3 regions of the Streptomyces sp. NPDC058464 genome follow, and region 2 is predicted to be linked to each of the others. Evidence: riboswitches for the same ligand, from Rfam matches in the RefSeq annotation. Region 2 holds a riboswitch; each other region holds the start of a gene.
The links. A riboswitch is a leader RNA that binds a small molecule or an ion and turns the genes downstream of it on or off. The one in region 2 is predicted to bind cyclic di-AMP.

Region 1 (2,193 bases), on a different contig from region 2:
TGGCCAGATGGGTGAGCTCGACGACGACGGCCGACGGCACCACACCGGGCGCGTACGGGTCGCCGAACTGCGCGGCGAGCATCACCAGCAGCGGGCGGAACCGCTTGCCTCCGGCCCGTACGAGGTGCTGCGCGGCCTCCGTGATGAACGGGACCTCGCTCTTGGTGGCTTCTAGCAAGCCTTCCTCGACAGCCGTCAATCCGGCCTGGACATCGGCTTCCAGAGCCTGGTCCCGCACGCTCAGCCCGAACGGCCCGACGACGGTCACGAGGGGTCTCCTGTCTGCTGGTGTCTACTGGCGATTACGCGGTTTGTCGATAGGTCGCTGCCCTCACTCAAGTCAGCGTATCCGGTCGGGTTTCGATCACCGATAGCGCCCACGGTTACACCCCGGGCGCTATCGGATCACGACCGTTATGTTTTTGATCAGCCGATATGACCTGACATCCACTGACTTAACAGGAAGTGCGGGCACTTGTCCCGAACCGGGATACATGCCGTGTCCCTCGCCGGCGGCAGACCTTCCACCCGAGCGCCGCCCGGAAACGGTCCCGGCTCCCCCGACCGACGTCACCTGCCCGGGCGCACCCCACCCGTAACCCGCCGGTTCCGCCGACCCCGCCGGGGACACCCGGCGCCCGAACGGCGGCACCTCCTGCACACCCGTGCACCCTTCCTTCGCGAGACCACGCACGGCGACCTCCGCATCCCTCGAGCCACATTCCTTCACGCGCGCACCCAACTTCCCACCCCGGGCGGGTCAGTGGCACGCACACGCACCCGGAGCCGCCGAGGTTGACGGAGAGCACGCCGGAGAAGTACCTGATCCGACAATTCGGACTACTCATCGAAATCTCCGCATTAGCCCCCACTCCACCACCCCCAGGCCGGGCAATCCGCGCGAATGGAAGCGTGGCGCCTTTCCGTCGAACCAGGAAAAAGGCGGATTTCAGGAATCCCTGATGCCCGATTTGCCGCTATTGCTCTTTCGTGAAGTAGGTCACGCGGACCCGGGTGGCGCAAGGCCCGCCACAACCCTCCTTTCCCTTCCCCTGCAGGCCAGTTGAGGGTTGGCAAACGCAAAGGATCAAGTACCCCATACGCCTCAGTAAAAGGTCAATCGGTGTGTTGTGCGCATCAGGTACTTGTTCCTGACATGTGCCCTCGCATACGTTCCCGCTCGCCGGGCGGACGCCGAATCCTGCCGCCGCCCGTCGTAACCCATCGACGAGTTCATTCGCACGGCAGGAGCGGGGAACCCAGGTAAGTCGCCGGACCGGGCGGCCGACGTCAGCGGACAGACGTCGTTCCGGAACGGCTAGGGGTGAAATCGCATCGCCTTCGGGCGGTGCGGCCGGGCACTCCCCGGGCCCGAACCCGACAGCTCACCTCGCAGGCGACGGAGAGGAAAACGCCATGTCTGCTGCCGCCCAGCACCGCACTCCCCGCCGTAACCGCATCATCCGCACGCTCGTCGTCGCCGGCACCGGCGCCGCCGTCCTCGCCCTCCCGCTCATCGGGGCGACCGCCGCCTCCGCCGCCGGGTCCTCCACCACGACGGCCTCGACCACCCTCGCCGGGTACCCGAACAACCTCGACGGCTGGATCCGCGAGTCGCTCGCGATCATGCGGGAGAAGCGCATCCCGGGCACCTACAACGGCATCTACCGCAACATAATGCGGGAGTCCTCCGGCAACCCGCGGGCCATCAACCTCTGGGACTCCAACGCGGCCAAGGGCATCCCGTCCAAGGGCCTGCTCCAGGTCATCGACCCGACATTCAAGACCTACCACGTGGACGGCACGTCGTTCGACATCTACGACCCGGTCGCGAACATCACCGCCGCCTGCAACTACGCCGCCGCGCGGTACGGCTCGATGGACAACGTCCACGGCGCGTACTGAGCCGACCGACGTACCGCGCGTCAGTCGAAGAGTCTTTCGAGGACGGCGGCGATGCCGTCGTCCTCGTTCGACGCGGTGATCTCGTCGGCCAGCGCCTTGAGTTCGGGGTGCGCGTTGGCCATCGCCACCCCGTGGGCCGCCCACTCGAACATCGGGATGTCGTTGGGCATGTCCCCGAAGGCGATGGCCTGTCCGGGGCTCAGCCCCAGATGGCCGGCGGCCAGCGCGAGCCCGGTCGCCTTGGTCACCCCGCAGGGCTGGAGTTCGACGGTCCCCGGCCCCGACATC
Region 2 (2,193 bases):
GTCCGGGAAGGCGCGCAGCAGGTTGACCGTCGTCATGATCAGGTCGTCGAAGTCGAGGGCGTTCGCCTCGCGCAGCCGCGACTGGTACATGGCGTAGGCCTGGGCGAGGGTCTTCTCGAAGCCGTCGGTGGCCTGGGCGGCGAAGTCCTCCTCGTCGATCAGCTCGTTCTTCAGGTTGCTGATCTTGGCGCTGAAGGACTTGGGCGGGTAGCGCTTGGGGTCCAGGTCCAGGTCGCGGCAGACCAGGGCCATCAGGCGCTTGGAGTCGGCCGCGTCGTAGATCGAGAAGGAGGAGGTGAAGCCGAGCTTCTTGCTCTCCCTCCGGAGGATCCGGACACAGGCGCTGTGGAAGGTCATCACCCACATCGCGTTGGCGCGCGGGCCGACGAGGTGCTCGACCCGCTCCTTCATCTCGCCCGCGGCCTTGTTGGTGAAGGTGATCGCGAGGATCTGGCCCGGGTGCACCTGGCGCGCGCCGAGCAGGTGGGCGATGCGGTGGGTGAGTACCCGGGTCTTGCCGGAACCGGCGCCGGCCACGATGAGCAGCGGCGAGCCGGCGTGCACGACGGCCGCCCGCTGGTTCTCGTTCAGCCCGTCCAGGAGCGCGGCCGGGTCCAGGGCCGGGCGGGCGGCGCCGTCGCGGTAGTAGGCGTCCCGGTCCGGGGGCACGTCGAACTTCCCGCCGAACAGATCGTCCGGAATCGACTCCGGAGCGTGCTCGTCCTCGGGCGGCGGCGGAGGTTCCTCGTCATGGCCGCGGGGGGCCTGGAGGCTCGCCAGGAAGCTGTCGTCAAAGAGGCTGCTCATCGCTCTCCGAGTCTAGGGCGCCCCACCGACAACCGGCCGCCGCCCCGAAAACTCACCCGGGTGACCGAACAGATCCGCTCCGTCACGGCAGGCCGACGCACACCACGGAGTCGCGGGTACCGACGGCGAACCACCGCCCCCCTCCCGGACAAGTCACCCATACCATCCCAGACGGCCTCGTCTGAACCAGCCTCAACAACAAGGTCACGAAAATGTATCGGGCATATCGCACATCAACCTTCACAGAGGCCACACGAGTTGGTTAGCGTGCCAGGCAGGCCGTACGACCTCCACCGGCGAACATCGCCGGGCCGCACGGCCTCCGCCGAGTCCGGGGCGCCGCCGCGCATCCGGAGCCGGGGACCCACACCGATCCCGGGGTGAATCGGTCCCGACTCCCCTCCGGGGAGCGGACCGTAGGGCAACCCTTCCGAACCACCCGCCCGAACCCGACAGCTAACTCGGTAGGCGGAACATGGAAGGAGTCGCCTCCGTTGGCGTCGCACCGCAAGTCCCGGCCGTCAGGAATACGCGCGGCGGGCATACGCACCCCCGCGCTGGCCACCGCAGCCCTCACCTCCGTGGCCCTGCTCTCCCAGACGGCCGAGGCCGCACCCCCCGAGGACGGCAAGCCGAGCGTGGAGGAGGTCGAGAAGAAGGTCGACGCCCTCTACCGGCAGGCGGAGTCGGCGACCGAGAAGTACAACGCGGCCAAGGAACGCACCGGCAAGCAACGCAAGCAGGTCGACACCCTGCTCGACGACGTCGCCGAGCGCACGGACCGGCTGAACAAGGCGCGTGAGGAGCTGGGTTCGTTCGCCGCGGCCCAGTACCGGACCGGAACAAGCGTTTCCGACACGGCGACCTTCCTGCTCGCGGACAGCCCCCAGGACTACTTCGAGCAGGACCAGCTGATGAGCCGCCTGACCTCGCGTCAGAAGGACGCGGTCGACGACTACGTCACCCAGCAGTCCGCGACCATGAAGAAGCGCCAGGAGGCCGCCAAGAGCCTCGAGACGCTCACCGAGACGCAGGACGACCTCAAGACCGCCAAGACCACCGTCCAGACGAAGCTGGCCTCCGCGCGGGAGCTGCTGTCGCAGCTGACGGCCGCGGAGAAGGCCCGGCTGGCGGCGCTCGAGAAGCAGCAGGAGGAAGCGGCGGCCCGCAAGGCGGCGGAGCTGGCGAAGCAGCAGGCCGCGGCCGCCGACCAGGAGACGTCGTCGTCCTCGACGTCCTCGTCGTCCTCTACGTCGAGCGGCTCGTCCTCCGGCTCCGGCTCCTCCACCTACGCCACGAAGGCCGCCAAGGCGATCGCCTTCGCCCGCGCACAGATCGGCAAGCCGTACGTGTGGGGCGCCACCGGTCCCGGCTCCTACGACTGCT
Region 3 (2,193 bases), on a different contig from region 2:
GCGCCGGAGTCGGTGGGGGCGGCGGTCGGGAAGGCGCCGGAGTTCGTGGGCGCCGCGGTCGGGAAGACGCCGGTGCTCATGGGGTCCGCGGTCGGGAAGGCTCCCGCGTCGGCCGAGGTCGGCATCGGGAACGAGCCCGTGGCGCCCGGCGTCATGATGCGGAAGGAGCCGGTGTCCCCCACAGCCGGAGCCGCAGCCTGGCCGGGGGCGGTGTCCATGTCCAGGGGAGACACACCCGGGAACGCCGTGGTGCCCGAGCCGCCCGGGGTCATGATGCGGAAGCCGGTCATGTCCGCCGGAGCCGGAGCCGGAGCCGGAGCCGCCACCGGAGCCATGGTCTGGGCGGGGGCGGGGCCCGCGTCCATCGGGGGCACCCCGGGGAAGCTGCCGGTGCCCGGGCCGCCCGGGGTCATGACGCGGAAGCCGGTCGGGTCCGCCGGGGGCGTGGCACGGCTGGCGCTGGTACCGCCCGGGGTCATGATGCGGAACGTACCCGTGTCGGTCGCGGACACGATCGGGATGCCGCCCGTCTCGGTCACCGCGGGGATCGCGCGGGTGGCGGCGAGGGCGTCGGTCCGGAAGGAGCCGCTGTCGGTCCGCTGGCTCGGTATGCCGACGGGGGGAGCAGCCCACTGCTGCGCTGCGGCCTGGGCCTCGGGCGTGGGCCACGGGGTCTGCGCGGTCGGCACGGGCTGTGCGGACGGAACCGGCTGGGCGGCCGGGGCAGCTTCGAGCGCGGCCACCGCGCGCTGCTCCGGCCTCGGGGGCGGCAGCTCGCGGACGACCTCGAAGTCGGTCTGCGCGGACGGACCCGCGGTCAGCTCCAGCCGGGCCGGGCCGGAGCCCTCCAGCTGGCCGAGCAGGTCGGCGGCCATGGCGCTGACGGGACGCCGCGGGCCGGGCCGGGCCGGCTGCCGGTCGGAGGGGAGTGCGGCCGGGACGCTCGGCCCCAGCTTCGAACGGGCGCCGTCGAACCACTCCCGGGCGATGTTGTCGAGGCCCGGGTCGTCGCGACGGGGCCGCTTGAACAGCGGGACACCGCGTGAGCGTGAACCCCCGCTCATCGCGCGCGTGGCGTTGTAGTTCCCGGTGGCGTTCTCGGCCTGGTCGTAGAGGCTGTTGATCCGCTGCCGAACCTCGTCACGGCTCTCGGGCGCCATTGAGGGGTCGTGCTCCTTCCGTACTCCGCCTACCGAGTTAGCTGTCGGGTTCGGGCTGTGAAGTCCGGAAGGCATGCCCTACGGCCGCCGTCCTCACGGACGTCCGGCCGATTCACCCCAGTGGTTCGGTTGGGTCCCCGGTTCCGGATTCGCCCCTGGAAGGCACCGGATTCGGCGGAGGCCGCGCGGCCCGGCGGGATTCGCCGGAGGGAGCCGAGCGGCTTGCCCGTCAACTTAGCCAACTTGTGTCACTCGTGTGAAGGTTGAAGTGCGTAATGTCCGATACGTATTTGTGATGTTCGTCTTAGCGTTCGGAACTCGACCGTACGGGACGGCATTTCGCGCGCATCCATTGCTTTCGCAGGGTCACCGGGGCGTTGCCGTCGGTTGCGTCCCCCTGTTCCGTGACCGTTCCGGGACACGCGCTTTCTGTGAGGTCGCCGTGAATTCGTGGGTCTGTTGAACACGATGGCGCCGCGGCCCGTATAGGGCCGGGGATTTCCATGTCCCGCCGACCACGAGACGCAGGGGAACGACCTTGAGACGCAACAGGCGCAGACGCCCGACCGGCGCACAACGCGCGACCTTCGCAGCGGTCGCCCTGATGCTCGGCGGCGGGGGACTGGTCGCGGTGAACGTCTATGCCTCGGCCACCGAGGGCGGGGACCAGCAGACCCAGGTCGCCACCGGCCAGGTGCTGTCCGCGCCCACCATCTACTGCCCCGACGTCGGCAGCCGGCTGACGGCGGTACCCGACGGGGCGCGGGCCGACGTCGACAACGAACTCGCCCAGCTGGACCAGCAGATCGTGGCCGCGTATCAGCAACTCACCGAGTCCGCCGCGGAGATCGAGCAGAACCCCGGCCTCGCCGACCAGACGATCATGAGCCCGCTGAAGGAGAAGCGGTCCGAGTCGCTGCAGCGCATCGCCGACGCCATCGGCCGCGAGGGCGACCGCCCGCAGGGCCTGGACGACCTCGCCGCGTGCACCCTGCGCTCCTCCACCCAGGGCGACGGGCAGTCCGCGGCCCCC

Region 1: another riboswitch for cyclic di-AMP. It lies ahead of ACFWPQ_RS13520 (transglycosylase SLT domain-containing protein); the one in region 2 lies ahead of ACFWPQ_RS03405 (NlpC/P60 family protein).
Region 3: another riboswitch for cyclic di-AMP. It lies ahead of ACFWPQ_RS15790 (NlpC/P60 family protein); the one in region 2 lies ahead of ACFWPQ_RS03405 (NlpC/P60 family protein).

What each region holds. Positions count from the first base shown of each region.
Region 1 is NZ_JBHXMA010000008.1:110,491-112,683, forward strand. Features, by position in the region: gene ACFWPQ_RS13515 (polyprenyl synthetase family protein) at 1-268, opposite strand, end outside; cyclic di-AMP (ydaO/yuaA leader) riboswitch at 1,216-1,412, shown strand; gene ACFWPQ_RS13520 (transglycosylase SLT domain-containing protein) at 1,417-1,905, shown strand; gene ACFWPQ_RS13525 (HAD family hydrolase) at 1,926-2,193, opposite strand, start outside.
Region 2 is NZ_JBHXMA010000002.1:98,043-100,235, reverse strand. Features, by position in the region: gene pcrA (DNA helicase PcrA) at 1-807, opposite strand, end outside; cyclic di-AMP (ydaO/yuaA leader) riboswitch at 1,121-1,293, shown strand; gene ACFWPQ_RS03405 (NlpC/P60 family protein) at 1,302-2,193, shown strand, end outside.
Region 3 is NZ_JBHXMA010000010.1:70,243-72,435, forward strand. Features, by position in the region: gene ACFWPQ_RS15790 (NlpC/P60 family protein) at 1-1,160, opposite strand, end outside; cyclic di-AMP (ydaO/yuaA leader) riboswitch at 1,171-1,347, opposite strand; gene ACFWPQ_RS15795 (DUF1996 domain-containing protein) at 1,765-2,193, shown strand, end outside.